4 regions of the Streptomyces parvus genome follow, and region 2 is predicted to be linked to each of the others. Evidence: riboswitches for the same ligand, from Rfam matches in the RefSeq annotation. Region 2 holds a riboswitch; each other region holds the start of a gene.
The links. Region 2 has a riboswitch for cobalamin ahead of RNL97_RS02195 (ABC transporter substrate-binding protein). Riboswitches for the same ligand answer to the same signal wherever they lie in the genome.
Positions count from the first base shown of each region.

Region 1: linked by a shared signal. The riboswitch ahead of RNL97_RS30770 (CbtB domain-containing protein) and the one ahead of RNL97_RS02195 (ABC transporter substrate-binding protein) in region 2 are both predicted to bind cobalamin.
Region 3: linked by a shared signal. The riboswitch ahead of metE (5-methyltetrahydropteroyltriglutamate--homocysteine S-methyltransferase) and the one ahead of RNL97_RS02195 (ABC transporter substrate-binding protein) in region 2 are both predicted to bind cobalamin.
Region 4: linked by a shared signal. The riboswitch ahead of RNL97_RS11820 (ABC transporter substrate-binding protein) and the one ahead of RNL97_RS02195 (ABC transporter substrate-binding protein) in region 2 are both predicted to bind cobalamin.

Region 1 is NZ_CP135079.1:6,640,164-6,647,587, forward strand. Features, by position in the region: gene RNL97_RS30755 (metallophosphoesterase family protein) at 1-713, shown strand, start outside; gene RNL97_RS30760 (4'-phosphopantetheinyl transferase family protein) at 710-1,429, shown strand; gene RNL97_RS30765 (histidine phosphatase family protein) at 1,499-2,089, opposite strand; adenosylcobalamin (AdoCbl) riboswitch at 2,216-2,309, shown strand; gene RNL97_RS30770 (CbtB domain-containing protein) at 2,354-2,569, shown strand; gene RNL97_RS30775 (CbtA family protein) at 2,668-3,423, shown strand; gene RNL97_RS30780 (SDR family oxidoreductase) at 3,636-4,397, shown strand; gene RNL97_RS30785 (TetR/AcrR family transcriptional regulator) at 4,430-5,149, shown strand; gene RNL97_RS30790 (hypothetical protein) at 5,247-5,912, opposite strand; gene RNL97_RS30795 (tetratricopeptide repeat protein) at 6,025-6,390, opposite strand; gene RNL97_RS30800 (pirin family protein) at 6,538-7,424, shown strand, end outside.
Region 2 is NZ_CP135079.1:273,954-281,377, reverse strand. Features, by position in the region: gene RNL97_RS02210 (acyl-CoA dehydrogenase family protein) at 1-171, shown strand, start outside; gene RNL97_RS02205 (acyl carrier protein) at 266-541, shown strand; gene RNL97_RS02200 (beta-ketoacyl-[acyl-carrier-protein] synthase family protein) at 538-1,761, shown strand; cobalamin riboswitch at 1,879-2,065, shown strand; gene RNL97_RS02195 (ABC transporter substrate-binding protein) at 2,126-3,172, shown strand; gene RNL97_RS02190 (FecCD family ABC transporter permease) at 3,175-4,260, shown strand; gene RNL97_RS02185 (ABC transporter ATP-binding protein) at 4,257-5,036, shown strand; gene RNL97_RS02180 (PRC and DUF2382 domain-containing protein) at 5,140-6,186, opposite strand; gene RNL97_RS02175 (adenosylcobinamide amidohydrolase) at 6,415-7,146, shown strand; gene RNL97_RS02170 (sulfite oxidase) at 7,182-7,424, opposite strand, start outside.
Region 3 is NZ_CP135079.1:5,876,153-5,883,576, forward strand. Features, by position in the region: gene RNL97_RS27445 (lipoate--protein ligase family protein) at 1-702, opposite strand, end outside; gene cobF (precorrin-6A synthase (deacetylating)) at 921-1,790, shown strand; gene RNL97_RS27455 (hypothetical protein) at 1,801-1,998, opposite strand; cobalamin riboswitch at 2,388-2,577, shown strand; gene metE (5-methyltetrahydropteroyltriglutamate--homocysteine S-methyltransferase) at 2,755-5,070, shown strand; gene RNL97_RS27465 (hypothetical protein) at 5,231-5,380, shown strand; gene RNL97_RS27470 (pyridoxal phosphate-dependent decarboxylase family protein) at 5,535-7,145, shown strand; gene RNL97_RS27475 (lysine N(6)-hydroxylase/L-ornithine N(5)-oxygenase family protein) at 7,216-7,424, shown strand, end outside.
Region 4 is NZ_CP135079.1:2,419,680-2,427,103, forward strand. Features, by position in the region: gene RNL97_RS11795 (PLP-dependent cysteine synthase family protein) at 1-803, opposite strand, end outside; gene RNL97_RS11800 (MoaD/ThiS family protein) at 803-1,081, opposite strand; gene RNL97_RS11805 (putative leader peptide) at 1,180-1,308, opposite strand; gene RNL97_RS11810 (ABC transporter ATP-binding protein) at 1,378-2,175, opposite strand; gene RNL97_RS11815 (FecCD family ABC transporter permease) at 2,240-3,280, opposite strand; gene RNL97_RS11820 (ABC transporter substrate-binding protein) at 3,277-4,278, opposite strand; cobalamin riboswitch at 4,317-4,507, opposite strand; gene RNL97_RS11825 (M67 family metallopeptidase) at 4,525-4,947, opposite strand; gene RNL97_RS11830 (amino acid permease) at 5,118-6,569, opposite strand; gene RNL97_RS11835 (DUF2017 domain-containing protein) at 6,914-7,424, opposite strand, start outside.

The sequences.
Region 1 (7,424 bases), 6.4 Mb from region 2:
CCCCCGGCAACCACGAGCTGTGGACCGTCTCCAAGGACCCGGTCCAACTGCGCGGCCAGGCCCGCTACGACCACCTCGTCGAGCTGTGCCGGGAGCTCGGAGTGACGACCCCGGAGGACCCCTTCCCGCTCTGGCCGGGTCCCGACGGGCCGGTGGCGATCGCGCCGCTCTTCCTCCTGTACGACTACACCTTCCGCGCCCCGGGAACGCACACGAAGGAGGAGTCGCTCGCCGTCGCGCACCAGAGCGGCATCGTCTGCAACGACGAGTACCTCCTGCACCCCGACCCCTATCCGACCCGGGAGGACTGGTGCCGTGCCCGGGTCGCCGAGACGGGCCGCCGGCTCGCGGAGCACGACCCGCAGATACCCCTCGTCCTCGCCGGACACTGGCCGCTCGTCCGCGAACCCACGTCGGTGATGTGGTACCCGGAGTTCGCCCAGTGGTGCGGCACCGAACTGACCGCCGACTGGCACCGCCGCTTCAACGTCGCCGCCGTCGTCTACGGCCACCTCCACATCCCCCGTACGACCTGGTACGACGGCGTGCGCTTCGAGGAGGTCTCCATCGGCTACCCCAGGGAGTGGCGCGAGCGGGGCCACCCGCGCGGCCTGCTGCGGCAGATCCTCCCGTACGGGGGTGAGCCCGCCCCACCGGAACAGACCGGGGCAGGACCCTCCGCACAGCCGCGCACCCCCGGAGGCCCCTCGTGATCGAGCTGCTGCTGCCCGCCGACGTCTCCTCGGCCGCCACCCGCGCGGAGACCGTCCCGGACGGAGCCCTCTTCCCGGAGGAGGAGGCGCTGATCGCCAAGAGCGTGGCCAAACGCAGGAACGATTTCGCGACGGCCCGTGCCTGCGCCCGGCGCGCCATGGCCGGACTCGGCCTGCCACCCGTGGCCGTACTCCGCGGCCACCGTGGGAGACCTCTGTGGCCCGAAGGAATCGTCGGCACGCTCACCCACTGCGCCGGCTACCGGGCGGCCGCGCTGGCCCGTGCGACGGACGTGCTGTCGCTGGGCATCGACGCCGAGCCGCACGCCCCACTCCCCACCGGCGTAAGGGAGTTGGTGACCCTGCCCGCCGAGCGCGAGCGGATCGGTCCGCCCGCGCCGGAGGTCCCGGGCGAAATCCACTGGGACCGCATCCTGTTCAGCGCCAAGGAGAGCGTATTCAAGACCTGGTACCCGGTCACCGGTGTCGAACTCGACTTCGTCCAGGCGGATCTGACGTTCCATCGCACCAACGGTCCGGGAAGCGGCCATGGGTCCCGGGGTCCCACCGCCGCCGAGGGCACTTTCGCCGCCCGGCTGCTGCTCACCGATCCGGCCCTGCCGACGACGCTGCACGGGCGGTGGCGGGTCGAGGACGACATCGTCACCACGGCGGTGCTGGTCCGGCCCGACTGGCGGATGAACAAAGGAATGTGACGGCCGGTCGGCCGTGAGAAGCGGTGGGCTGTGGTGCCCGTCCGGCCGGTGAGCGCCGGGCCGTGGGGGTCAGCCGGCCGGGGGAGCGGTGAGCGGGCGTCCGAGCCCCACGTTCCACCGGCCGGAGCGCCCGCTGAGTTCGGTCAGCGTCAGCGGGGCGACGTCCAGCCGCCAGAACGCCTCCGTGGGCAGACGCAGGCCGTGGACGACCGCCGCCCGGACGACGGCGGTCTCGGCCACCGCCAGGAAGCTCGCGCCCGGCGCGTCCGGTCCGCCGAGGGAGTCCAGCCACGCGCCGGTCCTGGTCACCAGGGCGCCCAGCGACTCGCCGCCGTGCGGAGCCGCCGACGGGTCGCCGAGCCAGGCCGCCACCGCCGCGGGTTCGGCGGCGGCCACCTCGTCGAGGCGGCGGCCGGCCCAGTCCGCCAGGTCCCAGCCGCCCAGGGCCGGTTCGGCCCGCGCCGTCAGTCCGAGGGCCTCGGCGGTTTCGCGGCACCGGCCGGAGGGGCCGCTGAGGACGAGCCCGGTCTCCGGCACCGTACCGGCGGCGGCCCGCGCACTCTCCCGGCCGGACCGGTCCAGGGGGGAGTCGCCGTCGAAGCGCGCCTCCCGCAGCGCCGCGTTCATCGCCGGTGAGACCAACACCACCCGTACTGTCATGTCCCTGCTTCCCATTCCGTACCCGGGGCCCCACAGCCTTGTCGCCCCAAGGCGTCCGCCCTCCGTGACGCCGCACATTCGACCATGGCGGCGCCTGCGCACAGGCGGTAGGGTCGCGTCGACCATGACGAGGGTGGGACGGAAGTCCGGTGAGAATCCGGCACGGTCGCGCCACTGTGAACCCGCCTCCGGGCGGGAAGTCAGACCCGGCACCTTCGTCTGAGCGCCACGACAGGGACGCGTGTTCCCACAGGAGGTTCTGCCATGGCACACTCCGCCGTTTCCGCGACGGAGACATCCGAGATCACTCCGATCTCGGCGAAGGCCCTTGCCCCGTGGGCGGTCTTCTTCGGCATTCTCATGCTCGTCCTGCTGTACTTCGTCGGCGCCGAACAGGGCGCCACCGCACTCATCTCGGGCGAAGGCGTCCACGAGTGGGTTCACGACGGCCGCCATCTGCTGGGCTTCCCCTGCCACTGAGACACCTGAGGAACCAGGGCCCCGCCCGGGACATCACCCCCCGGGGGAGTCAGCGGACGCGGCCGGCAGCGGCAAGCAAGAGAAATCAGGAAACCATCGTGAACCCCATATCTGTCAGAGCCCTGCTCGTGCGCGGCATGCTCGCGGGTCTGATCGCGGGCGCGCTCGCGCTCGTCGTCGCCTACTTCCTCGGCGAGTCCCAGGTGGACGCGGCCATCGCCCTCGAAGAGGCCCACAGTCATGACCACGGCGGCGGCGAGGAGTTGGTCAGCCGCACCATGCAGGCCACCGGCGGACTCGCCACCGGCGTCCTGGTATTCGGCGTCGCGGTGGGCGGGATCGCCGCCCTCGTGTTCTGCTACGCCCTGGGCCGCATCGGCGACTTCGGCCCCCGGGCCACGGCGGCGCTGATCGCGGGCGCCGCCCTGCTCACGGTCTACGTCGTACCGTTCCTCAAGTACCCGGCGAACCCGCCCGCCGTCGGCAACCCGGACACGATCGGCGAGCGCACCACACTGTTCTTCCTGATGGTCGCTCTCAGCGTGCTGCTGGCCGTCGCCGCCGTCATCATCGGCAAGCGGCTCGCACCCCGCCTGGGCAACTGGAACGCGAGCATCGCGGCCGTCGCCGGTTTCGTCCTGCTGATCGGTCTCGCCCACGCCTTCCTCCCCTCCTTCGACGAGGTGGGCAAGGACTTCCCGGCGACCCTGCTGTGGGAGTTCCGGCTCGCGACGCTGGCGGTCCAGGCGACGCTGTGGAGCACCTTCGGCATCGTCTTCGGCTATCTCACCGAGCGGCTTCTCAATCCCGCCGTCCGTGCGGCGGTGCCGCGTACCGCGAGTGCGGTGAACTGAGCCGTACGGACGCGCGCACACTGACCTGGACGACAGAACCCGCCGGGAGAGTCCGGCGGGTTCTGTCGTGTGCGGGCGGGTCCGGAGGGGGGTAGCGACGCTTTTGAGCGTCGCTACGATCGCGGGGGTAGCGTTGCTATCGATCTGGTGTTAGCGTTGATAACATCGGGTTTCACGGAACCGCCGCGACCCCAGTCGCCAGGAGCATTGCCATGACCGAACAGTCCGCAGCCGCATCGGCATCCGCGCCTCGCCGGGTGGCCGTGGTCACCGGAGGGTCGCGGGGCATCGGCCGCGAGAGCGCCGAACGGCTCGCCGCCGACGGCTTCGCGGTCGTCGTGAACTACGCGGGCAACCGGACCGAGGCCGAAGCCGCCGTCGCCGCGATCACCGCCGCGGGCGGCGAGGCCGTCGCCCAGCAGGCGGACGTGGCCGACGAGGTGGCGGTCGCCGCTCTCTTCGATGCTGCCGAGGAAGCGTTCGGCGGGATCGACGTGGTGGTGCACGCGGCGGGGGTCATGGCGCTCGCCCCGCTGGCCGAGCTCGAACTCGACACGCTCGACCGGATGCACCGCACCAACATCCGGGGCACGTTCGTCGTCGACCAGCAGGCGGCGCGGCGGGTGCGCGCGGGCGGCGCGATCATCAACTTCTCCAGTTCGGTGCTGTCGCTGGCCCTCCCCGGCTACACCGCGTACGCCGCGACCAAGGGTGCCGTCGAGGCCATGACCCTGATCCTCGCCCGGGAGCTGCGCGGCCGGGACATCACGGTCAACGCCGTGGCTCCGGGGCCGACCGCCACCGCTCTCTTCCTGGACGGCAAGGACGAGGAGACCGTCGCACGGATGGCCGCCCAGCCGCCGCTGGAACGGCTGGGGACCCCGCAGGACATAGCCGAAGTGGTCTCCTTCCTCGCCGGCCCGGCCCGCTGGGTCAACGGGCAGGTGCTGCGGGCCAACGGCGGCATCGTCTGAGGGTCGCCGTGCCGCTTGATAGCGTCCGTCCGGTGAGCACGAGTACCCGGACACGCATCCTGGAAGTGGCCGCCACCCTGGTCAGGGAATCGCCCGACGGCGACATCTCCACGCGCGCCGTGTGCGAGGCCGCCAAGGTGGGCCCACCGGCCCTCTACCGCCACTTCGGCGACAAGGAAGGACTGCTGTCGGCCGTCGTCGACCACGGCTTCGAGGAATACCTGGCGACGAAGAGGGAGCGCGGCGAGACGACGGACGCCGTGGAGGACCTGCGCCGGGGATGGGACAGCCACATCGCCTTCGCCCTCGACAACCGCAATCTCTACCGGCTGATGAACTCGCCGGCGATGCGCACCCCGCCCGCCGCGGCGCTGGAGTCCCACCGGATCCTCACCGGAGACCTCGAACGGGCCGCCGCCCAGGGCCGCATACGCGTCGCGCCCGAGCTGGCCGCCCAGATGATCATGTCGGCCAACGTGGGGGTGGCCCTGATGCTGGTCTCCCGTCCGGCGACGTTCGACGACATCGGGGTGTCCCACCGGGTGCGGGACGCGCTGTACGCGACGGTGCTCACACCGGAACCACCGCGGGAACCGTCGGCGAGCGTACCGGCGGACGCCGAAGTCCCCACGGCAGCAGCCCGGTTGAGCGCTCTGCTGCGGAAGGAGCGCGGGGCGGGGCTGAGCACCGCCGAGGCGGCGCTGATGAAGGAGTGGCTCGACCGGGTGGCGAACGCCTGCCCGGAGACCTGAACCGAGGCGTCGGACATGACGCCGCCCCGGGTGCGAGAGTGCGGGGAAGCCGGGATGTCGGCGCGTCCAGGTGCCCAGGTGTCCAGGAGTCCTTGCGTCAGGGTGCGGGGGAGGGGGCGTCGTGGTCGCGTAGGCCGTCCTCGATGCGGCGGGCCGCGTTCCCGAGGATCTGCTCGAGGTCCTTCCGTACCTCGTGTTCCGTGCTGCCGTGCGGTGCGTATGCGGACACCGTCAGCACCAGGTCGCCGTTCCGTAGGAGGAGGGTGCGGCCGGGGCGGCCCCGGTCGTCGGCCGGCAGCGAGTAGGCGTCCTCGTGCACCTTCTCGGGCCCACGCCCGTGAGCGCGGTCGAGATCCTCCTTGACGCGGTACGCGTGACGGGCGGGCTCGGCGTCCTCGTACACCGAGGCCGTGGCGCTGAGCTCCCAGAACGCGCCGTCCGGGCCCTTGAGGTCCGCGAGGCAGCCGGTCCGCCGGTAGAGCGGCCGCGCGCCGTCCTCACCGACGTCCTCCAGGGCGTCGGGGGAGGCGGAGTCGGTGGTGCTGCCGAGGCTGAAGCCTTCGGCGGGCGGTGCGCCCGTGAGGAGGTCGCACGGCCTGGCGGTCCAGCTGTGAACCCCCGGCGGACGAGCGCGCAGCTCCGCCGCCTCCCTCTTCGTCCCGTCGTCGCCACCGCCGGAGCAGCCTGCCGAGGCCGCCACCGCCAGCCCGATGAGCGCGGCCGACCGCGCCCGGCGTAACGCGGCGTTCCTGGATCCCTTCATCTCCCACCCCTTCGCCCTGGAGATCCCATTGTCCGATGCCCGTACCGGCGGGTAAAGGACACCGGGCCCGCACCGAAGGGTGCGGGCCCGGCAGGAGGCACGGGGCGGCGGCTCAGGAGCGTTCGGCTCCGGGGCCGAAATCACCGGTGAGGGCAGCGGCCATCCGCAGGTGCGGCGCCGCGTCGGCGGTGCGCCCCTGGCGTTCCAGTGTCCGGCCGAGCATGAGGTGCGCGTACGTCTCCACCGGGTCCAGCTCCAGGATCCTCCGCAGTTCCTCCTCCGCCTTTCCCAGCCGGGCGGAGTGGTAGTAGGAGCGAGCCAGCAGCAGCCGCGGCGCGACCTGCTCCGGCACCTCCTCGACGAGGCCGCCCAGAATCCGCGCGGCCGTCAGGTACTCCTTCGCCTCGAAGAACATCTGCGCCCGGTCCCACCGGTCGGCGGCGGTGCCGAACTCGTAGTAGGTCTCGGTCTCGCTCACGTGTCCTCCTTCGTGTGGTGCGGGCCGTCTCCGGCCCGCCCCGCCGTACGTTCAGGCATGACAACATCGCAAACTGGTTGAACATTCCACTAAAATTCTGGCGTGGGACCCGGTGCTCCACGCCGCTACGGGAATAGGTTGAGCGCCATGAGCAATCTCGATCGCCAGGCCACGCCCTCCGTCTGCGGCGGGCGGGGTTTCGTCGTCGCCGAGCCCGTCCGTGAACTGCTGGCTCCCCGCCGCGTCCAACTGGGTGAGTCCACCGAGGTCCGCCGTCTGCTGCCCAACCTCGGCCGGCGCATGGTGGGCGCTTGGGCCTTCGTGGACCACTACGGGCCCGACGACATCGCCGACGAGCCGGGCATGCAGGTCCCGCCGCATCCGCACATGGGCCTCCAGACCGTCAGCTGGCTCCACGACGGGGAGGTGCTCCACCGGGACAGTTTGGGCAGTCTGCAGACGGTACGCCCCCGCGAACTGGGCCTGATGACCTCGGGCCGCGCCATCAGCCACTCCGAGGAGAGCCCGAGGGAACACGCCCGGCTTCTGCACGGAGCGCAGCTCTGGGTGGCCCTTCCGGACGCGCACCGCCATGTCGAGCCGCACTTCCAGCACCACGCGGACCTGCCCGTCGTCACCGCTCCCGGCCTGTCCGCCACCGTCATCCTCGGCGAACTGGACGGGGCGGCCTCGCCCGGTACGGCGTACACGCCGATCGTCGGCGCCGACCTCTCCCTGACCGGAGGCGCCGAGACCCGCCTGCCCGTGGACCCCGACTTCGAGTACGCGGTCCTGTCCATGTCGGGCGAGGCCGAGGTCGACGGCGTACCCGTGCTGCCCGGCTCGATGCTCTACCTCGGCTGCGGTCGCACCGAACTGCCGCTGCGCGCCGTCTCCGACGCCGGCCTCATGCTCCTGGGCGGCGAGCCGTTCGAGGAGGAGCTCGTGATGTTCTGGAACTGGATCGGACGGTCCCAGGAGGAAATCGCACAGGCCCGCGACGACTGGATGAACGGCACCCGCTTCGGTGAGGT
Region 2 (7,424 bases):
GAGTTCCGGCGGCCCGTCTGCGGCAGCCGGAGGCGCCCGCTGCGCGAGAAGGTCGCGGCGCTCGGCACCCGTGGGGTCCTCCTGGCGTACTGGGGAACCGCATCGGTGATCTCCCGATGGTTCGAGAAGCCGCAGGTGAGCGTAGACGAATCGGTTCACCGGAAGGCGTAACCGGAAGATTGTCTTCCAGTTATTCCGTGCGGTGGGCAACACCGTTTCCCCCACCGCTCGGACGATCTCGACGAACCCGATGAGAGGAATCACCATGAAGGCCATTCACCCCAAGATCACCGAGGTCCTGACCGGGACGTTCAAGGTGCCCGCCCAGGAGGTCCTGCCGGAGTCCACCATGGACAGCCTGGAGATGGACTCCCTCGCGGTCGCCGAGTTCGCCGTCATCATCAAGGAGACCCTGGGCGTCGACGCCGACTCCGAGAAGCTCTACAAGGACGCCACGCTGGCCGACATCTCCGCGTACATCGACGACGCCGTCGGCAGCGCGGCGGCCGAGGCGGCCGTGCCGGTGAGCAACACCCGATGAAGCGACCCGCCATCGCCGTGACGGGACTGGGGATGATCACCCCGGTCGGCCACACCACCGACACCACCTGGGACGGAGTCCGCGCCGGCGTCTCACCCGCCCGCACCGTCCCCGAACTGCAGGGCTGCGCCGTCGACTTCGCCTGTACGGTCTCCGGCATCGACCTCGACGACGCGGTCGGCGGCCGGTCCGCGTTCCGGATGGGCCGCTACGTCAAGTTCGCCCTCCTGGCCGCCCGGGAGGCGGTCGCCGACGCCGGGCTGGACCCGGCGCACTGGGACGGGACCCGGGTCGCCGTCGTGGTCGGCACCAGCAGCGGAGGATCCGCGGGACTCACCGAACAGGCCGTCGCCCTGGAACGACGCGGCCCCGAGGCCACCTCGCCGTCGGGCATCCTGCTGACCATCCCGAACATGCCCGCGGCCGAGATCGCCATCGCGATGAAGGCCACCGGGCCGAGCCTGGCCCCGTGCACGGCCTGCTCGTCCGGGGTGACCGCACTCTCGGTGGCCCGGGACATGCTGACGCTGGGACAGTGCGACATCGCCATCGCCGGGGCCACCGAGTCGATCGTCTTCCCCGTCGCCATGACCGGCTTCGCCCGCTCCGGCGCAGCAGCACCGCGGGACGGCGACCCCGCCCGCCTGTGCCGTCCCTTCGCCGCCGACAGGGCCGGAATCGTCATGGGCGAGGGCGCGGCCGTCATGGTCCTGGAACGGGCCGAGGAAGCCCGCGCCCGCGGCGCCTTTCCCCGAGCGCTGATCGCGGGCACCGGGGCCACCACCGACGCTTACCACCCCACCAGCCCGCACCCCTCCGGGGAGGTCGCGCGGGCGGCCGTCGACGCCGCGCTGCGCGACGCGGGCTGGCGGGCCGAGGACGTCGAACACGTCAACGCGCACGGCACGTCGACCCCGCGGGGCGACGCGACCGAAGCCGCCCTCATCGGCCGGGCCTACCCGCACCGGCCGCCCGTCACCGCCCCGAAAGGCGTACTGGGCCACTGCATGGGGGCGGCCGGCGCCATCGAGGCGGGCCTGACGATCCTCACGCTCCAGCACGGGGTGATCCCGCCGATCGCGAACCTGGACGCCCCCGAGCCCGGGTTCGCCATCGACTGCGTCACCAAGACCCCACGCGAGGTCCCCGTACGACGTGCCGTCAGCCACTCCTTCGGCTTCGGCGGCCAGAACGCGGTCATCGCCCTCCAAGCCCCGTAGGGCGTCCCGGCCCGCCCCGGAGGAACCCGCGCGGCCGGTACGGCGGGCAGACCCCGCGCCGCACCGGCCCCGCGGACCACGACCCGCCGCACCGCGCCCGAACCGCGGGAAGACACGTGATAGCTTGCCGGGGCCAGTCGAACCCCAGCGACGGGGTCAGGGAATCCGGTGCGAATCCGGAACTGACGCGCAGCGGTGAGGGGGACGGGCGGGGCCACGGCCACTGGAGCACACGCGTGCTCCGGGAAGGCGTCCCGCCCGGACGAACCCGAGTCCGAAGACCTGCTGGCGCCCGCGCCCGCACCGGGGCACGGGAACCGTACGACGGGCTCCGCGGCTGGGCCCAGAGACACAGAGGTCCTTCGTGCTGTCCACGGCCACCCCCGCCCCGATACGTACCGCCGCTCTCCTCGCGGCCGGACTCCTCCTGCTGACCGCCTGCGGCGGGGGCGGGGGCACCGGGGCCGCCGACGGGAAGAAGGCCGGGGGCTTCCCGCTCACCCTGAAGAACTGCGGGCGCACCGTCACGGTGAAGGCCCCGCCCCGGCAGGCCGTCTCCGTCGACCAGGGTTCCACCGAGATCCTCCTCTCGCTCGGCCTGGCCGACCGGATCGCCGCCACCGCCACCTGGAGCGACCCGGTGATGAAGGGCCTGGAGAAGGCCAACGCGGGCGTCGAGCGGATATCGGTGAACCGGCCCTCCTCGGAGAAGGTCCTGGACATGGAGCCCGACTTCCTCTCCGCCTCCTTCGCCTCGACCCTCGCCAAGGGCGGCGTCGCCCCGCGCGAACAGTTCGAGAAGCTCGGCGTCCCGACCTACATCTCGCCCGCCGACTGCGTCGGCAAGGACAACAGCGGCAGCGGTGACGGAGCCCGCACCGCACCCCTGACGATGGACAGCGTCTACACCGAAGTACGCGAACTGGCCCAGGTGTTCGGCGTCCCCGAACGCGGCGACGCCCTGGTGAAGAAGCTCCGGGCCCGGGTGGACAGGGCGACCGACGGCGTCGACGCCTCCGGCACCTCGCTCCTCTACTGGTTCTCCGACTCCAAAGCCCCCTACCTCGCGGGATGCTGCGGGGCCCCCGGCGTCATCACCGAGGAACTCGGAGCGAGGAACGTCTTCGACGACACCCGCGACGAATGGCCCCAGATCAGCTGGGAGACCGTCGCCGACCGCAACCCCGACGTCCTGGTCATCGGCGACCTCAGCCGCACGACGCAGACGGCCGAGAGCGCCGAGAAGAAGATCGAGTTCCTGGAGTCCAACCCGGTCACGAAGACGATGGACGCCGTCAGGAACCGCCGCTACGTGCTCCTCAGCGGCCAGGCCATGAACCCGACCATCCGGACCGTGGAGGGGCTGGAGCGCGTCGCGGCCGGACTGCGCGACTTCGGGCTCGCGGAGTGAGGGTGAGCACGGACAGCCGTACGGCCGCGAAGGTGGCCGACGCGCCGCCTGCCGCCGCTCGCCGGGCCCGGGCCGGGGCGCCGCTCACCGTGCTGCTCCGGGGCGGCGGTCTGCTCCTCCTCGTTGCCTCCGTCGCGGTCGCCGTGACCATCGGGCCCGCCCGGATCTCCGTCCCCGACGTCTGGTCCACCGTCGCCGCCCACCTCGGGCTCGGCACGAGTGATCTCAGCCCGATCCGCGACGGCATCATCTGGAACCTCCGCATGCCGCGTACGCTCCTCGCCGCCGTGTGCGGCGCGGGGCTCGCGGTGTGCGGCACGGTGATGCAGTCGCTGCTGCGCAACCCGCTCGCCGACCCCTTCGTCCTCGGCGTCTCCTCCGGCGCCTCCACCGGGGCGGTCATGGTGGTCGTCCTCGGGGTCGGCGGGGGAGCGGTGTCGCTGTCGGCCGGGGCGTTCGTCGGGGCGCTCCTCTCCTTCGCCCTGGTGCTGCTGCTCAGCCACACCCTCGGCGGCTCCACCGACCGCGTCGTCCTCTCCGGCGTCGCCGCGATGCAGCTCTTCTCCGCCCTCACCTCCTTCGTCGTGATGACCTCCGCCGACGCCGAGCAGACCCGCGGGGTGCTGTTCTGGCTCCTCGGCTCGCTCAGCGGCGTCGGCTGGAGCGAGGTCGCCCTGTGCTCCGCCGTCCTCGCCGTCTGCCTGGTGATCTGCCTGGCCCACGCCCGTACGCTCGACGCCTTCGCCTTCGGGCAGGACGCCGCCGCCGCGCTCGGCGTGAACGTCGCCCGCACCCGGATCGTGCTGCTGTGCACCACCGCCCTGCTGACCGCCGCCCTGGTCAGCGCCGCCGGGGCGATCGGCTTCGTCGGTCTGGTCCTGCCGCACGCCGCCCGCGCCCTCACCGGCTCCGGTCACCGGCGGCTCCTCCCGGTCACCGCGCTCGCCGGGGCGGTCTTCCTGGTCTGGGTCGACACCCTCGCCCGGACCGTCCTCGACCCGCAGGAAGTACCGGTCGGCGTCGTCACCGCGCTGATCGGCGTCCCCGCCTTCGTCCTCGTCCTGTACCGCACCCGGAGCACGTCATGAGCGTTTCCACCGGCCTGCGCGCCGACCGTGTCGGCCGCGAGGCGGGCGGCCGGCTCATCCTCGACGGCGTCGCCATCGCCCCGCCGCCCGGCTCCACCGTCGGGCTCCTCGGCCCCAACGGCTCCGGAAAATCCACCCTGCTGCGGATCCTCGCGGGTCTCCTCGCCCCGGACGCCGGCGTCGTCACCCTGGACGGCGACCCCCTCGCCGGTCTCGGCCGCCGCACCGTCGCCCGCCGGATCGCCGTCGTCGACCAGCACGCGGTCACCCAGGCCGACCTCAGCGTCCTGGACGTCGTACGCCTCGGCCGCATCCCGCACCGGCGCGCCTGGTCCGCCCCGGACCGAACCGACGAGGACGCCGTCGCCGACGCGCTGCGGCGCACCGGGCTCACGGACCGCGCCGGGCAGTCCTGGCACACCCTGTCCGGCGGCGAACGCCAACGCGTCCAGATCGCCCGCGCCCTGGCCCAGCAGCCCCGCGAACTCCTGCTGGACGAGCCGACGAACCATCTCGACATCCAGCACCAGCTGGACCTGCTCGCCCTGGTCGCCGGCCTCCCCGTCACCAGCGTCGTCGCGCTGCACGACCTCAACCTGGCCGCGATGTTCTGCGACCGGATCACCGTGATGAAGGCCGGCCGCGTCGTCGCCGGAGGCACCCCCGCCGAGGTCATCACCGAGGAACGCATCGCGGACGTCTACGGCGTGCGGGCGGTCGTCACCCCGGACGGTCCCGACGGCCGCCCCTCGGTACGGTTCCTGCCGCGCCGCTGACCGCTGGCGACGCAGGACAGCCCGCCGGGCGGGCCCGTTGAACGAGCCCGCCCGGCGGCCGAGGACGTGGGAGCGGCCTTCCGGCCACCTGAGGTCGTGCGGGTCAGCGGCGTCGCCCCCGGCCGAACTCGCCACCGGCGTCCTTGCCGGTGCCCATGTCCTTGCCGTCCGCGTAGTCGATCTTCTCCTTGCGGATCTCGGCGGAGACTTCCTTCTGCTCGGTGACCCGGTTGGTCTCCAGCCGGACCCGCTCCACCGGCACGGCCTCCTTGCGTACGGTGGCGCGTTCCGCGTGCAGGGTGACCTCCACGTCCTGCTCGCCGAAGTCCGTGGTCCCGGTGGTCTTCTCGCCGGGCTGGAGCGGTTCGCGGACCACCCGCACCTCTTCGTGCGAGACCGGCACGGTCCGGGTGACCTCCTCGGTCACCACGTACTTGTGCAGCCGCGCCTTGCCGCTCTCGTACTCCTCCTTGCCGACGTGCAGCTGCTCCTCGGAGCGGATCATCTCGTCCTTGCCGCTCATGTCGGCTGCCCGCGACGTGCCCGCACCGGCGCCCGCCATCGGGCGCGCCGTGGCGGAGGCGTCCGTGTCGCGGTGCCTGCCCGTACCGCTGCCTGATCCTGCCATGCCCGCAGCTCCTGTCGTTCCCGCGCCGGCCGTCCCGGCGCTCGTCCCGGCCGTGGTCGCCTTCCCGGTCGCCTTGGCGCCGGGGGGCGTTCCGGTACCCCGGGCCGTGCCCGCGGCACCCGCCGCGCCCATCGCCCCGGTTCCGGCGACGGTCGGCGCGTCCATGCCGCCCGGCCGGTTCTCACCGAGATTGCCGGTCTTCCGGCTCAGGCCGTAGTGCCGGTACAGCTCCTCCTCCTCGGCCACGGAGAGGTGCGCGTCCGCGTCCACCCGGGGTGCGTCCTTGACGCTCTCCTTCGGATGGGCGACATGCAGGTCGGAACCCACTCGACGGGCTCCGGCGAGCGGGACGAAGCTCTCCTTCATACCGAACAGGCCGGTCTTGACCGTGACCCAGTCGGGCTTGCCGGTGTCGTCGTCGACGTACACCCGGCCCACGCTGCCGACCTTCTCGCCGTCGTTGTCGTACACGGTCAGACCGTCGAGTTCTCCGGAATCCGTGAAACCGTCAGCGGCTCCCATAACCGATTCCTCCTCTCGGGCACGCCCTGTGGCTGGCTCCACCGGAGGTGGCGCGTCCGGATTCCATCGCGCCTCACCCGCATGGACGCTGCAACCGCCCGCCCGCCCGGATCGCGGCTCCCGGAAGCCCGGTACGGGGCTCCGGCCCCGTACGACGGCACCGGGCCACTCCGGAACCCGTTAGGCCAATCGGGTGAGCCGCCGGGGCTCGCATAGGATCGGAGAACCGTGGCGGCCACAGGCCGGACCACCGCCGACCCGCCGAGCCACCAGGGGTGCGCCATCTCTTCCGTACGTCTCGGGCTTCCCGCGCAACGCGGTGAACTGCGCGCCCGGCGCGAGGACGGGCAGCACCTCCACCACCTCGTATGGCGGCTGGGGCCGGGCGCGCGGGTATGCAGCAGCGCGGTCCTCGGCGGGGGCCTCGGCCCCCGGGCCTGGATCCTCAACGCGCAGGTCCCCGGTGGCTACCCGCGCCTCGACCCGGACCGCCACCTCGCCGAGATCGCCGCAGCGGAAGGGCTCACGGGGCCCGGCGCCGGGCTGATGACCGCCGCCGACGTCGCCGCGCACACGACCGCCCGGGACGGCGGCGTCACGGCGACCGTCACGGCAGGCCTCGGCGTACGGGGTTGGGCGGCGGCCCCGGAGATCGCCGCGGGTGTTCCGGCGGTCCCGTTCCGGCCCGGGACGGTCAACATCGTCGTCATCCTGCCCGCCGCGCTCTCCGACGCCGCCCTCGTCAACGCCGTCGCCACCGCCACCGAGGCCAAGGTCCAGGCGCTCCTGGACGCCGGACTCGACTGTTCGGGCACGCCGACCGACGCCGTGTGCGTCGCCGCCCCCGAACCGGGGCCCGACGGCGGCGCACCCTTCGCCGGACCCCGCTCCGCCTGGGGTGCGCGAATCGCCCGCGCCGTGCACAGCGCCGTACTGGCCGGGGCCCGCCCGGCACCGTGAGGGGAGCCCGGCCCGCCACCGAGGGGCGCCGGGGCTCAGCTCACCGCCACCGGGTGCCGCACCACCGCGTCGAACAGATAGCCCTGGGTGTTGTGCGCGGTGACCACCGGCTGCGTACGCCCCGCACGGTCCGTCGCCCTCGCCAGCAGCACGGCTGGGCCCCGCTCCCTCGGCACCCAGTCGGCCGTCCACCGCACCCAGCTCCCGGCCCGCGGCTCGTCCCGCAGCCGGGCCGCCCGCCAGCGCGTTCCCCCGTCGGTGCTGACCTCCACCGCCCG
Region 3 (7,424 bases), 5.6 Mb from region 2:
GGTGGCGATGTCGTTGAGCGGCTGGTACCAGGCCTTGATGCCCATGTCCGCGAGGGCTTCCAGCACCCAGTCGTCCAGGTAGGCGTAACTGTCGGCGAAGGACAGCCCCGACACCAGCGCCTGCGGCACCGCGAGCGAGTACGTGATGGTGGAGCTGGGCTCGGCGAACATCGCGCCGCCGCCCGAGATCCGGCGTACGACGTCCACGCCGTGGCGCTCCACCCCCGCCGGGTCCACCTCGTTGCGCAGCGACTGGAAGCTGCCGATGATCACGGCGGGGGAGTCCCACTCCCAGACCCGCAGGGTCGGCGGCCGCAGCCCCGCCGCCACCTCGGCGGTGATCACCTCGTCCAGCGCCATGTGCAGCGCGGGCGACTGAGGCGCGTCGTGGATCAGCTGCCAGTCGTAGTCGCTCCACTCCGTGGCCTGCGCCAGCGCCCGGCGTACGGCGATGGCGACGCCCTCCGCGCTCAGTCCCAGCATCACCGTGGAGTCGGGCAGCGCCGCCTCGATCCGGGCCGTGAGCCCGGCGGTGTCGGTGGTGGCGGGGGCTCCCTCCAGAGCCGCGTCGATCGCGAGGATCGCCTCGTCCGGTTCGAGGAAGAAGTCCCCGGCGACCCGGACGTCCCGCAGCGCCCCGCCCGCCACCTCCAGGTCCACCACGACCAGCTTGCCGCCGGGAACCTTGTACTCACCGTGCACAGCGCCGCCTCCAGCTCTCTCAGAGGGCCCGGCTCGCCGCATGGAGCCGGACACAACCGGATACAACGCACATCACGGTGTGGATCATCCCCGGTGCGGGGCGGGGGCGCGGTGGGGGCGACGCGCCGGGGCGGGGCGGGGTCGTGGACGGGCCGGTCCGGGCCGCCTGGTGAGTCCGCCCCGCCTCGCCCCTGGCATGATCGGCCGACATGGCAGACATGGCAGGCACCAGCGATGCACCCCGGCACATCCTGGTCATCGGTATGGGCGCCGGCGACCCCGACCATCTGACCCTCGCCGCGGTGAAGGCCATGCGCCGGGCCGACGTCTTCTTCGTGCTCGGCAAGGGCAAGGAGAAGGAGTCCCTGACCCGGCTGCGGCGCGACCTCCTCGACGAGCACCTCACGGGCCCCTACCGCGTGGTGGAGGCCGGCGACCCGTGGCGCGACCGCACCCAGGACGATGCCGCGCGCTACACCTCCGCCGTGCACGACTGGCGCCACCGCCGCGCCGACATCTGCGAACGCCTGATCATCGAGGAGCTCGCACCGGGGCAGTGCGGAGCCTTCCTGGTGTGGGGCGACCCGGCCCTGTACGACAGCACGCTCGCGATCCTCGACGACATCCGGGGGCGCGGCACGGTGGAATTCGGCCATGAGGTGATCCCCGGCATCAGCAGCGTCTCCGCCCTCGCCGCCCGGCACCGCGTCACCCTGAACCAGGTCGGCCGCCCCCTTCGCATCACCCCCGGCAGACGGTTGGCCCAGGGCTTCCCCGAGGACGACGGCGACATCGTCGTGATGCTCGACGGCCATGAGACGTTCAGCTGTCTGACGGGCCGGGGCCTGTGGATCCACTGGGGCGCGTACATCGGCACCCCCGACGAGATCCTGGTCTCCGGCCCGCTCGACGAGGTGGCCGACGAGATCAGCCGCCTGCGCGCGGAGGCCCGCGAACGGCACGGCTGGATCATGGACACCTATCTGCTGCGGCAGGGGCCGCGCGGCGAGAAGGCGGCGGGCGACGAGGGGGCGGCGGGCCGCCCGGCGGAAGGCGCGGACGGTTCGGTGGGCGGCCCGCTCGGCTGACCGGCCGGGGTCAGCGCCGGGACTCGTGTTCCCGGATGACGCCCAGTCCATGACCGAGGCTCGGGCACTCGGCGCTCAGGTCGTCACCTCGCACCAGGTAATTGTCCACCCGGCCGTCCGTCGGCCGCTCGACCGCGCGGTACTGCGTGCCGTTCACGGTGATCGTCCAGTCGTCGCCGTCCTGGGCCCACCCGACTGTCTTCTTCATATGACGTTTTCCGTTCCTCGATCGGGCCTGCCGGGGATCGGCAGGCCCGGGTAGTGGGAAGAAGAACGGCTTGTGACGCTCCGTGGTTCCGCATTCTCCTACGCCATTCGGTTACATCCGGGTCACTGCCTCCGCACAGTCGAGACGAGCGACCTGACCGACGGTCAGGGAGCGAATGGCCAGCAGTCGAACGGTCGGGGAACTGGATGAGCGTCGGCGCGCCGCTCGCGGGACGGGTGCCGCGGGTACGAGGCGTACACCGGTGCACCGGACCGCCCCGGGCGATGCGGGCCGGAGACGGCCGGAAAGGGCCGTCCGTGTCTCACGTCACCGTCCGCAGTGTGAACAGCGGTGTGCGCCCGGTGGCCGTCCGCCTAGGCTGGCCGGTGCAGCTGGTTCGCCCTGTCCGCCAGGCGGGGTGTCGTAAGAGGGAACCCGGTGGGAATCCGGGACTGCCCCGCAGCGGTGAGTGGGAACGACCGCCGTCATACGCACTGGGCCCGGCCGGGTCTGGGAAGCGACGGCCATTAGGTGTCTGCCCCGGCAGACGGGCCCGCGAGTCCGAAGACCTGCCCGTTGCCCGCACGCGACCGTTCGCGTGCGGAGATCTCGGTGACCTCGTGGGCGGGTCGGCGGAACCATCAGGTGGACGGGCACGGTTGGACGTGGCCCGGTGTCCGCCCGATGCGTCATCCCTTCGCGACCGCGTCCCGTCCCGGGATCTGCACCGCAGACACGCTCGCGAAGGAGAGTCACGTGACAGCGAAGCCCCCAGCCGCGGCAGCACGGGCCACCGTGTACGGCTACCCCCGCCAGGGTCGGAACCGTGAACTGAAGAAGGCCGTCGAGGGCTACTGGAAGGGCCGCGTCAGCGCCGACGCCCTCCGGCAGACCGCCGCGGAACTGCGCCGCGCAGCCTGGCAGCAGCTCGCCGAGGCCGGCGTCCACGAAGTCCCGACCGGTGACTTCTCGTACTACGACCATGTCCTGGACACCAGCGTCATGGCCGGCGCCGTCCCCGAGCGGCACCGCGACGCGGTCCGCGCCGACGCCCTCGACGGCTACTTCGCCATGGCCCGCGGCACGCAGGACGTCGCGCCGCTGGAGATGACGAAGTGGTTCGACACCAACTACCACTACCTCGTACCCGAGTTGGGGCCGGACACGGTGTTCGCCGCCGACTCCGCCAAGCAGGTCGCCGAGTTCAAGGAGGCCCTCGCGCTCGGCCACACCCCGCGTCCGGTCCTCGTCGGCCCCGTCACCTACCTCCTGCTCGCCAAGGCGGCCCCCGGTGTGGCCGCCGGCTTCGAGCCGCTCACCCTGCTGGACCGGCTCCTGCCCGTGTACGCCGAAGTCCTCGCCGACCTGCGTGCGGCGGGCGCCGAGTGGGTGCAGCTGGACGAGCCCGCCCTCGTCCAGGACCGCACCCCCGCCGAGCTGAACGCCGCCGCCCGCGCCTACCGCGAGCTCGGCGGAGTCACCGACCGGCCCAAGCTGCTGGTCGCCTCCTACTTCGGGCGGCTCGGCGAGGCGCTGGCGGTCCTGGCCAAGGCCCCCGTCGACGGGCTCGCGCTCGACTTCACCGGGACCGGCGCGGGCAACCTGGACGACCTCGTGGCCGCCGGCGGGCTGCCCGGCAAGCGGCTGGTCGCAGGCGTCGTCAACGGCCGCAACATCTGGATCAACGACTACGAGAAGTCCCTCGCCACCCTCGGCACCCTGCTCGGCCTCGCCGACCACGTCGAGGTCTCCGCCTCCTGCTCCCTGCTGCACGTCCCGCTGGACGCGGAGGCCGAGCGCGACATCGACCCGCAGATCGCCCGCTGGCTCTCCTTCGCCCGGCAGAAGACCGAGGAGATCGTCGTCCTGGCCCGCGGTCTGGCCTCCGGCACGGACGCCATCGCGGCCGAACTCGCCGCCAACCGGGCCGATCTGGCCTCCCGCACCGATGCCGCGATCACCCGCGACCCGGCCGTACGCGCCCGTACGGCGGCCATCACCGACGCGGACGGCCGCCGATCCCAGCCGTACGCCGAGCGGACCGCAGCGCAGCGCGCCCACCTCGGGCTGCCGCTGCTGCCGACCACCACCATCGGCTCCTTCCCGCAGACCACCGAACTGCGCACCGCACGGGCGGACCTGAGGGCGGGACGGATCGACCGGGCCGGGTACGAGGAGCGCATCAAGGACGAGATCCGCGAGGTGCTCGCCTTCCAGGAGAAGGCCGGGCTCGACGTCCTCGTGCACGGCGAGCCCGAACGCAACGACATGGTGCAGTACTTCGCCGAACAGCTCACCGGCTGCCTCGCCACCCAGCACGGGTGGGTCCAGTCCTACGGCACCCGGTACGTCCGCCCGCCGGTCCTCGCCGGGGACATCTCGCGCCCCGGGCCGATGACGGTGCGCTGGACCGCGTATGCGCAGTCGCTCACCGAACGCCCGGTCAAGGGCATGCTCACCGGGCCGGTCACCATGCTCGCCTGGTCCTTCGTCCGCGACGACCAGCCGCTCGGCGAGACCGCCCGCCAGGTGGCCCTCGCCCTGCGGGACGAGGTCGACGACCTGGAGGCGAACGGCACGTCGGTGATCCAGGTCGACGAGCCGGCGCTGCGCGAGACGCTCCCGCTGCGCGCCGCCGACCACGCCGCTTACCTGGAGTGGGCGACGGAGTCCTTCCGGCTGGCCACCGCCGGTGTGCGGCCGGAGACCCAGATCCACACCCACATGTGCTACGCCGAGTTCGGCGACATCGTGCAGGCCATCGACGACCTCGACGCCGACGTCGTCAGCCTGGAAGCCGCCCGCTCCCACATGCAGGTCGCCCGCGAACTGGCCGCCCACGGCTACCCGCGCGAGGCCGGACCCGGCGTCTACGACATCCACTCCCCTCGCATCCCCAGCACCGAGGAGGCAGCGGCCCTGCTGCGCAAGGGGCTTGAGGCCATCCCGGCGAAACGGCTGTGGGTGAACCCCGACTGCGGCCTGAAGACCCGTGGCTGGCCCGAGACCCGGGCCTCCCTGGAGAACCTGGTCGCCGCCGCGCGGAAGGTCCGTGCGGAGCTGCCATCCTGAGCGGCGTGAACCGGGCCCGGTGCGGGAGCGGCCGCCGCCGCTCCCGCACCGGGCCGAACCCGTCCGCACCGGTGCGTGTCCGAGCCCGCTGATAGCGTGCCGCTTCCGGACCGAAGATCACGAAAGGGCGGGGTACGTGCGGGAAGTGACATGCCATGAGGTGGACGACCGACGCCTGGACGAGGCGGCGGAAGGCATCGTCGGGCGGACAGCGGGGCGGTGGCACGGCCTGCGCTACGACGACCCGTCCGCACTGCGCCGGGCGGCGGAGTCGGAATCCGACAACTCGGGCCTCTGGTACGCGAAGTAGCCTGCCCCGGGCAGCGGATCGCGCGTCGTTCACCCCATAAGTTAGGTTAGCCTAACCGGCGAGCCCCGGTGAGGGGATCGTCCCGCTCCCGAAGTCGCCCCGCGCGGCCCCCGCTCCGGTAGACCTGTCCGTACCACGACCGAAGGTCCTCGCCATGCCGCCTGCTCCGCTCCCGACCCCCGGTGAACCCCCCGTGGAACGCGGGGGGCTGGGCGCGAGCGCCGGCACGCCGTCGAGTCCCGGCGCTCAAGGCGTACGGGGAGGGCTCGTCGCGGGCGGTGCGCACGGGCCGGAGCACCTGCGGGCCCTCAGCACCCTCGTCCTAAACGTCTTGGGGGACGCCGCCCGGACCCGGGGCGGGCCGCTGCCCGCAGGAGGGCCCGACGCCGTGGCGCGGAGCACCCGCGCCCTCTGCTCCCCGGTCCTGCCGGAGGAGGGCGTCGGCCCCGAGGCCGCGCTAGGGGACGTCGTGCGCGCGGTCGCGGAAGGGGCGGCGGACCCGGCCGACCCCGCCTGCGTCGCCCATCTGCACTGCCCGCCGCTCGCCGTGGCCGTCGCGGCAGAGCTGGCGGGGGCGGCCCTCAACCCCTCCATGGACTCCTGGGACCAGGCGCCCGCCGCCGGGGTGATCGAGGACCTGACCACGGCCGCCCTGGCCCGGCTCGTCCACCCGACGGCACCCGCCCCCGATGCGCTCATCACCAGTGGCGGCACCGAATCCAACCTGGTCGCCCTGCTCCTCGCCCGGGAACGGGCGGCAGGCGGCCCGCTGCGGGTGGTCACCGGTGCCAACGCCCACCACAGCGTCCACCGCGCCGCCTGGATGCTCGGCCTGCCCGCCCCCACGGTGGTCGCCTGCCACGAGGGCCGGATCGACCCGGACGCCCTCGACCGCGCCCTGACCGGCCTCGCCGGATCGCCGCTCCTGGTCGTCGCGACCGCCGGGACCACCGACGAGGGGCGCATCGACCCGCTCCCGGAGATCGCTCGCCTCGCCGAACGGCACACCGCCCAGCTCCACGTCGATGCCGCGTACGGCGGTCCGCTGCTGTTCAGTGAGCGCCTGGCTCCCCAGCTCGCGGGCCTGGAGCACGCCGCCACCGTCACGTTCGACCTGCACAAACTCGGCTGGCAGCCGGTCGCCGCCGGTGTGCTGGCGGTCGCCGACGCCGCGATGCTCGCCCCGCTGTCCCTGCGCGCCGACTACCTGAACGCCGACGACGACACCGAGGCCGGGCTCCCGGATCTGCTGGGCCGCTCGATCCGCACCACCCGTCGCCCCGACGCCCTGAAGATGGCGGTCACCTTCCGGGCGCTCGGTCGCCGGGGACTCGCGGAACTGGTCGAGCACTGTGTGCGGACGGCGCACGAGTTCGGCCGGGCCGTCGACGCGCACCCCCGGCTCCGCCTGCGCCCCGGGGGGATCGGGATCAGCACCGTGCTGTTCCGCCCCGCCGTGGCGGACGTGCTGCCCGACGAGGAGGGCGACGCCGTGGTGGCCGCGGTCCGCCGCACCCTGCTCGCCGAGGGGCGGGCCGTCCTCGGCCGTGCGGTGGCGGAGGACGGCGACGGCCGCGGCCGCCTCTGGCTGAAGGCCACCCTGCTGCACCCGAACGCCGCGACGGCCGACCTGCTCCCGCTGCTCGACCTCGTCACGGCGGCGGCGGACCGTGCCACGAGCCGACCGGCCGCGGACCGTGGAGCGAGCGAAGCCCCGGCGGCCGAAGATACCGAGGCTCCCGAGACGGAAAGGCTGTCGCCATGACGTCGACGATGCGCACGACTCGCCCGGGGCCGGCCCGCGCCGCACCCGCGACCCCCGCCGGAGGAACCCGATGACACCCGGACCGCGCACGCCGCCCCTCGATCTGCTGGGGGTGGGGGCAGGGCCCTTCAACCTCTCGCTCGCCGCACTGGCCGACGGCGTTCCCGGGCTGCGCACCGCCTTTCACGAGCAGCGCGCCGCGTTCCACTGGCACCCCGGGCTGCTCATCGAGGGCGCGACCCTGCAAGTGCCTTTCCTGGCGGACCTGGTGAGCCTCGT
Region 4 (7,424 bases), 2.1 Mb from region 2:
ACGCCGATCGCCGCGTGGAGGGCGGCGCCGGTGGAGACGCCCGCGAAGATGCCCTCCTGCTGGAGGAGTTCGCGGGTGCGGGTGACCGCGTCGGCGGAGCCGACCGAGAAGCGGGTGGTGAGGACCGAGGCGTCGTACAACTCGGGGACGAAGCCCTCGTCGAGGTTGCGGAGCCCGTAGACCAGGTCGTCGTAGCGCGGTTCGGCGGCGACGATCTGGATGCCGGGACGGTGCTCGCGGAGGTAGCGGCCGACGCCCATCAGGGTGCCCGTGGTGCCGAGGCCCGCCACGAAGTGCGTGATGGACGGGAGGTCGGTGAGGATCTCCGGGCCGGTGGTCGCGTAGTGGGCGCCCGCGTTGTCCGGGTTGCCGTACTGGTAGAGCATCACCCAGTCCGGGTGCTGCTCGCTCAGTTCCTTCGCGACGCGGACCGCGGTGTTGGAGCCGCCCGCGGCCGGGGAGGAGATGATCTCGGCTCCCCACATGGCGAGCAGGTCGCGCCGTTCCTGTGAGGTGTTCTCCGGCATGACGCACACGATGCGGTAGCCCTTGAGCTTGGCCGCCATGGCGAGCGAGATGCCGGTGTTGCCGCTGGTGGGCTCCAGGATGGTGCAGCCGGGGGTGAGCCGGCCGTCCTTCTCGGCCTGTTCGACCATGTGGAGCGCCGGGCGGTCCTTGATCGAGCCCGTGGGGTTGCGGTCCTCCAGCTTGGCCCAGATGCGGACCTCCTCGGACGGGGACAGCCGCGGGAGGCGGACGAGGGGCGTGTTCCCCACGGCCGCCAGCGGGGAGTCGTACCGCATCAGCGCATGCCGCCGGCGACGGCCGGAAGGATCGTGACGTTGTCGCCGTCGCTGAGCTTGGTGGAGATGCCGTCGAGGAAGCGGACGTCCTCGTCGTTGAGGTAGACGTTCACGAAGCGGCGGAGCTGTTCGCCGTCGACGATGCGCTCACGGATGCCGGTGTGGCGGCTCTCCAGGTCGGCGAAGAGGTCGGCGAGGGTGTCCCCGGTGCCTTCGACGGCCTTCGCGCCGTCGGTGTAGGTGCGGAGGATGGTCGGGATGCGGACCTCGATGGCCATGGCGTGGGCTCCTGTCGAAAGCGGAGAGGTGGCGTGGGGCGCGCGTTTCTGCCCCCGCGCGGGGGGTGGTGCGTGTGGGTGGGCGCGCGGACCGCGGCTCAGGCCGGGCGGCTCACGGGCAGGCTGCGGGTGGGACAGATCGCGCTCGCGAGCCTGCACAGGTCGACGTGCAGCCGCGCGACGAGCAGCGTGCCCGGCGTCTTGTTGCTCACGTCATGGGGAACCATGCGGGCATCGTATCGATTCCCTGTGCGGAAACCCGAGTGTGATCCCACATGGTGGATGGTCGGTGGTCGCTATGTGGACATGATGGGGTGTCCGGGGCCCTCCGGCAGGTAGACGACCGTGGGTGCGCCGGTCTTCGGGTGGGCGCTGACCTCGGCGGCGACGCCGTACACCTCGCCGAGCAGTTCGGCGGTGAGGACCTCTTCCGGGGTGCCGGAGGCGACGACCCGGCCGTCCTTGAGGACGTAGAGGCGGTCGCAGTAGTAGGCGGCGAGGTTGAGGTCGTGCAGGGCGAGGAGGTTGGTGGTGCCCAGTTCGCGGACCAGGGAGAGGATCTCCAGCTGGTAGCGGATGTCCAGGTGGTTGGTCGGCTCGTCCAGGACGACCAGCGAGGGCTGCTGGACCAGGGCGCGGGCGACCAGGGCCCGCTGGCGTTCGCCGCCGGAGAGGGAGGCGAACGCACGGGGTTCGAGTGCGGCGATCCCGACCCGGTCGAGGGCCTCGGTGACCAGGGCGGTGTCGGCGGCGGTGTCGGCCTCCCAGAACCGCTTGTGCGGGGCGCGGCCCATCGCGACGACCTGGCCGACGGTGAGCTCGAATCCGGCGTGGCCGTCCTGCGGGACGGTGGCGATGCGCTGGGCGCGGGCCTTCACGGGAAGGGCGGCGAGGTCGTCGCCGTCGAGGAGGACCCGGCCGTGGGTGGGGCGCAGGGTGCCGTAGACGCAGCGCAGGAGGGTGGTCTTGCCGCTTCCGTTGGGGCCGACGAGGCCGACGGTCTCGCCGTCGGCGGCGGTGAGGTCGACGGCGTCGACGAGGTGGCGGCCCTCGCCGGTCCCGTACGAGAGGCCTTCGGTGCGCAGGGTGGTCACGGGTGGGCTCCCTCGGGACGTGGCTTCGTCGTGCCGGCGCTCCCCCGGCTCGGACGTACGCGCCTCATGCCGGTGCTCCTTCGGGCCTGCGCCGCAGCATCCACAGGAAGAACGGGCCGCCGGTCAGGGCCGTGAGCACCCCGACCGGGATGTCCTGCGGGGCGGCGAGCGTCCGGGCGGCCAGGTCCGCGAGGACCAGGAACACCGCGCCGCCGAGCGCGACGACCGGGAGGAGTGCGCGGTGTGCGGCGCCGACCGCCATCCGCGCCATGTGCGGGACCATCAGGCCGATGAAGCCGATCGCCCCGCTGTAGGCGACGAGCACCCCCGTCATCAGGGAGGCGAGGACGAAGACGGCGGCCCGGAAGCGGGCGGTGTCGAGGCCGAGGACGGTCGCGCCCTCCTCCCCCACCAGGAGCAGGTCGAGCGGGCGGGCCAGGGTGAGGAGGACCGCCGTGCCCGCGACCAGGGTGGTCGCGGGGAGCGCGAGCATGTCCCAGCGGGCGGCGCCGAGGCCGCCGAGGGTCCAGTAGAGGACTTCCTGGAGGTGGTCGGCGCGGGCGGAGGTGACCAGGATCAGGCTGGTCAGGGCGGAGAGGACGTAGGAGACGGCGACGCCGGCGAGGACGAGGCGGTTGGTCGTGATGCCGCCCCCGCCGCGCGCCAGGGTGTAGACGAGCAGCAGGGAGAGCAGGGCGCCGGCGAAGGCGGCGGCGGGGATCGTGACGGTGGTGGCGAGCGACGCGCCGATACCGAGGACGATGACCAGGACCGCGCCCGTGGAGGCTCCGGAGGAGACGCCGAGGAGGAACGGGTCGGCGAGCTGGTTGCGTACGAGGGCCTGGAGGACGGTGCCGATGACGGCGAGTCCGGCGCCGACGAGGATGCCGAGCAGGACCCGGGGCAGCCGCACGTCCAGGACGATCGTGCGGAACGGGCTCGCCTCCGCCCGCCCGGTCAGGATGTCGAGTACCTGGCCGGGCGGGATGCGGACGGAGCCGAGGGCGAGGGCGGCCAGCACGGTCACGGCCAGGAGCGCGGCGAGGCCGCCGAGCACCAGGACGTAACCGAGCGGCCGCCGCGGGGCGGAGGCGCGGCAGGTCACGGGGTGGTGGCCGCCTTGCCCGCCTCCGGGTGGAGCTGGGCCGCGAGCTTGTCGACGGCGGCGGGGACGCGGACGCCGAGTACCGCGTCGGAGAGCGGCATGACGGCGAAGCGCTGGTTCTTGACGGCGGGGACGCCGGCGAGGGCCGGGTCGGTGAGGAGGCGCTTCTTCTTCTGTTCGACGGTGGTGGCCCCGTAGTCGTAGATCACGATGACTTCGGGCCTGCGGTCGACGACGTTCTCCCAGGAGGCGTCGCCGAAGGGCTTGTCGAGGTCGGCGAAGACGTTGGTGCCGCCGGCCCGTTCGATCAGCTCGTTGCCGATGCCCTCGCCGCCCGCGGTGAAGGCGGTCTTGTCGCCGCTGTCGTAGACGAAGACGGAGAGGGGCTTCAGGCCGGCCAGCTTCTTCGCGGTGGCCGAGGTGTCGGCCTTGGCCTGGTCGATCCATGCCTCGGCGCGGTCGCTGACGCCGAAGGTGCGGCCGACCTCGCGGATCTCCTCGTAGAGGGTGTCCATGGGCTGGTCGTCCTTGGTGCAGCTCTCGGTGTTGAGGCGGGTCTCGATGCCGGCCTTCTTGAACGCCTCGCGGCCGCGGCCGTCACCGGCGGTGAAGGCGCTGGCGTAGCCGCCGTAGACGAAGTCGGGGTTCGCGGCGAGGACCTGCTCGTAGGAGGGGTACTCCTTGGCGAGGACGGGGACGGAGGCGTAGTCCTTCGCGTACTTCGGCAGGACCTGGTCGTCGAGGTAGGCGGTTCCGACGAGGGACTTCTCCAGGCCCAGTTCCAGCATGATCTCGGTGACGTGCTGGTTCATGGTGACCACGCGCTTCGGCGGGGCCTTGTACGTGGTGGTGACACCGCAGTTCTCGACGGTGTACGGGAATCCTTCGCTGGTGGCCGCGGCCTCGGGCTCGGCGTCGGCGTTCTCCGAGGCGGAGCAGGCGGTGAGGGCGAGCGGGAGCAGCACGGCGGCTATGAGCGCGGGGGTGCGCCAGGTCATGGCGGGGCCTCTCCGGGGGATTTCCGCGTCCCCTGGTCGATGCGAGAAGGCGGCCGGCCAGTTCCTGGCTTCCGGGCCGCCCTCCGGTGCGGTGCGTCCTGTCGGGGACGCGTCCGCGTGGGAGGGGGCCCGGTCACAGTGGCGGGACCGTGCCGGATTCGCACCGGCTTCCTGGTTCCTGCCGCCTTGATGGGTTCGGGTGCAGTGTGCCAGACCGGTTCGGCGGCTCCGCGCGGCACCTGGGGCTCAGTACGCGTCGACGACCTGGACGTCTTCCTCGGTGATCTCGCCGTCCACGATGCGGTACGAGCGGAACTGGAAGGGGCCCGAGCCGTCGGTGTCGGCGGTGGAGACCAGGACGTAGTGGGCGCCGGGCTCGTTGGCGTACGTGACGTCGGTGCGGGAGGGGTAGGCCTCGGTCGCCGTGTGCGAGTGGTAGACGATCACGGGTTCCTCGTCGCGGTCGTCCATCTCGCGGTAGAGCTTGAGGAGGTCGGCGGAGTCGAACTCGTAGAACGTGGGCGAGCGGGCGGCGTTGAGCATCGGGATGAAGCGCTCGGGGCGGTCCGTCCCGGCCGGGCCCGCGACCACTCCGCACGCCTCGTCGGGGTGGTCGGCGCGGGAGTGGGCGACGATCTGGTCGTAGAGCGTCTGGGTGATGGTCAGCATGGCGCCAGGATAAGCAGGCGGCCCCCCGCGTACCGGTGGGTGGTACGCGGAGGGCCGCATGCTGGACGCCGTCGGCCTTTGGGGCGGTCGGGGCGGTCCGGGAGGAGGGTGGTCGTGGGGCCCGCCCTCGGGGTCGGTGAGGCTCCCGGGGCGGGCCCCGGCCCTCCGGGTCAGCGGGTCTCGGTCGTGGCCTTCTCCGGCTCCGTGGCGCGCGACCGGAGCACCCGGTAGGAGACGAAGAGGATGAGCGCCCACAGGGGTGCGCAGTAGAGCGAGATCCGGGCGTCCTTGTCGATCGCCATCATCACGATGACCATGCCGATGAAGCAGAGCGCGAACCAGCTGGTGAACGGGGCGCCCGGGGCCTTGAACGAGGACTGCGGCAGGAGACCGGCGTCGGCCTTGCGGCGGTAGCGGATCTGGCTGACCAGGATCATGATCCAGGCCCACATGCCGGAGATGGTCGCGAAGGAGACGACGTAGTTGAACGCCTCGCCCGGCCACTGGTAGTTGATCCAGACGCCGACGAGCATCAGGGCGGCGGAGAACGTGGTCCCCACCAGCGGCAGGCCGTTCTTCGTCAGCTTGGTGAAGGCGCGGGGCCCCTGGCCGTTGAGGGCGAGGTCGCGGAGCATGCGGCCGGTGGAGTACATGCCGGAGTTGCAGGAGGAGAGCGCCGCGGTGAGGACGACGAAGTTGACGATGGCGGCGCCGACGCCGAGCCCCATCTCCTCGAAGGCCTTCACGAACGGGGAGACGCCGGGCTTGAAGGTGGACCACGGCACGACCGAGAGGATCATGATCAGCGCGCCGACGTAGAAGACGGCGATGCGCCACGGCACGGTGTTGATGGCCTTGGGCAGCACGGTCTCGGGGTCCTTGGACTCCCCGGCGGTGACGCCGACGAGTTCCACGGCGAGGAAGGCGAACATGACGATCTGGAGCGTCATGAGGGTGCCGGTGATTCCGTTGGGGAAGAATCCGCCGTCGTTCCAGAGGTTGGAGACGGTCGCGGTCTCACCGGCGTCGGAGAAGCCGATGGTGAGAACGCCCGCGCAGATCAGGATCATGCCGATGATGGCGGTGACCTTGACCATGGAGAACCAGAACTCCAGCTCACCGAAGAGCTTCACGGAGATCAGGTTGGCGCCGTAGAGAATGACGGTGAACACCAGGGCGGACAGCCACTGCGGAATGTTCCACCAGTACGTCATATAGGTGGCGGCGGCGGTGACTTCGGTGATTCCGGTGACGACCCAGAACAGCCAGTAGGTCCAGCCGGTGACGAATCCGAAGAACGGGCTGATGAATTCGCGGGCGTACTCCGAGAAGGAACCCGAGACGGGGCGGTACATGAGCAGTTCGCCCAGGGCCCGCATGATGAAGAAGATGACCAGGCCCGCGATGACGTAGGCCAGGATGAGGCTGGGCCCGGCCCGGTCGATGGCTTTGCCCGCGCCGAGGAAGAGCCCGGTGCCGATGGCTCCGCCGATGGCGATCATCTGAATCTGGCGAGCTCCCAGACCGCGCTGGTATCCCTCACCGCCGGCTCCGGCGTCCCCGGCATTGCCGCCGGGCTGACCTTTGTCGACCTGTCCCTTGTCGACCTGCGCCGATGTCATGGTGGTGCGCCTTTCTCCACGCCGATCCGCGCGCCGTACAAGGCTGCGGATCAGGTCCTGATCCCCCCGGATATGGATGGAGTGCGACCGGCGTTCGGCCGGTGTGTAGCGCCCCCGGGAAACAGGGGTGGCGTCCCCGGGTGGTCGTGAAGATTTATCACGGCCGTCACAGGACACCGTGGGACATTCTGTGGTGCACACCACAGGCAAAAGGGAACGAAAGGCACTGCCCGGCACGAATGACCCGAATGACTTGGGGGGATCGTTACTCGGATCTGAGCGTCCGTTGAGCGAAGAGCCGCCCACCCCGGCGGGGTGGGCGGCTCGGCTTTTCCGGAGGCTGCCTACGGCATCAGTGTCTCGACCAGGGATTCCTGGAGGGCGCCGAGCCAGAGGTAGGCCATCACCATGGGCTTGCGCGGATCGGCGTCGGGGAGCCGGTAGAGCGAGCCCTCCTCGCCCTGGTCCTCGTCGGAGACCTCCAGCCGGGTGCCGATGGTCAGGCGCAGGTCGTTGAGGGAGCGGAGCCAGCTGAGGCACTCGTCGCCGGTGAGGGTGAGGACGGCCCCGCCCTCCGGGGCCGGCGAGAGCGCGTCCAGGGTGCGGACGACGGCGAGGGCGTCGTCACGCTTGCCGGAGCGCAGGTCCACCTCGGTGAACCGGCGGAACTCGGCGGCCCGCTCGCGCAGCTCGTGCTCCTCCTCCGGCTTCCCGGCCCCGGCGGACGCCTCGGGCCCGCCGTAGGCGTCGGGGAAGAGCCGGGCGAGCGCCGGGTCGGTGGGCGGCTTGCTGGGGCCCTCGGCGAAGAGGGCGGCGAGCGGGCCCTCGCCGTCGGCGGGCTGGTCGCCGGGGCCG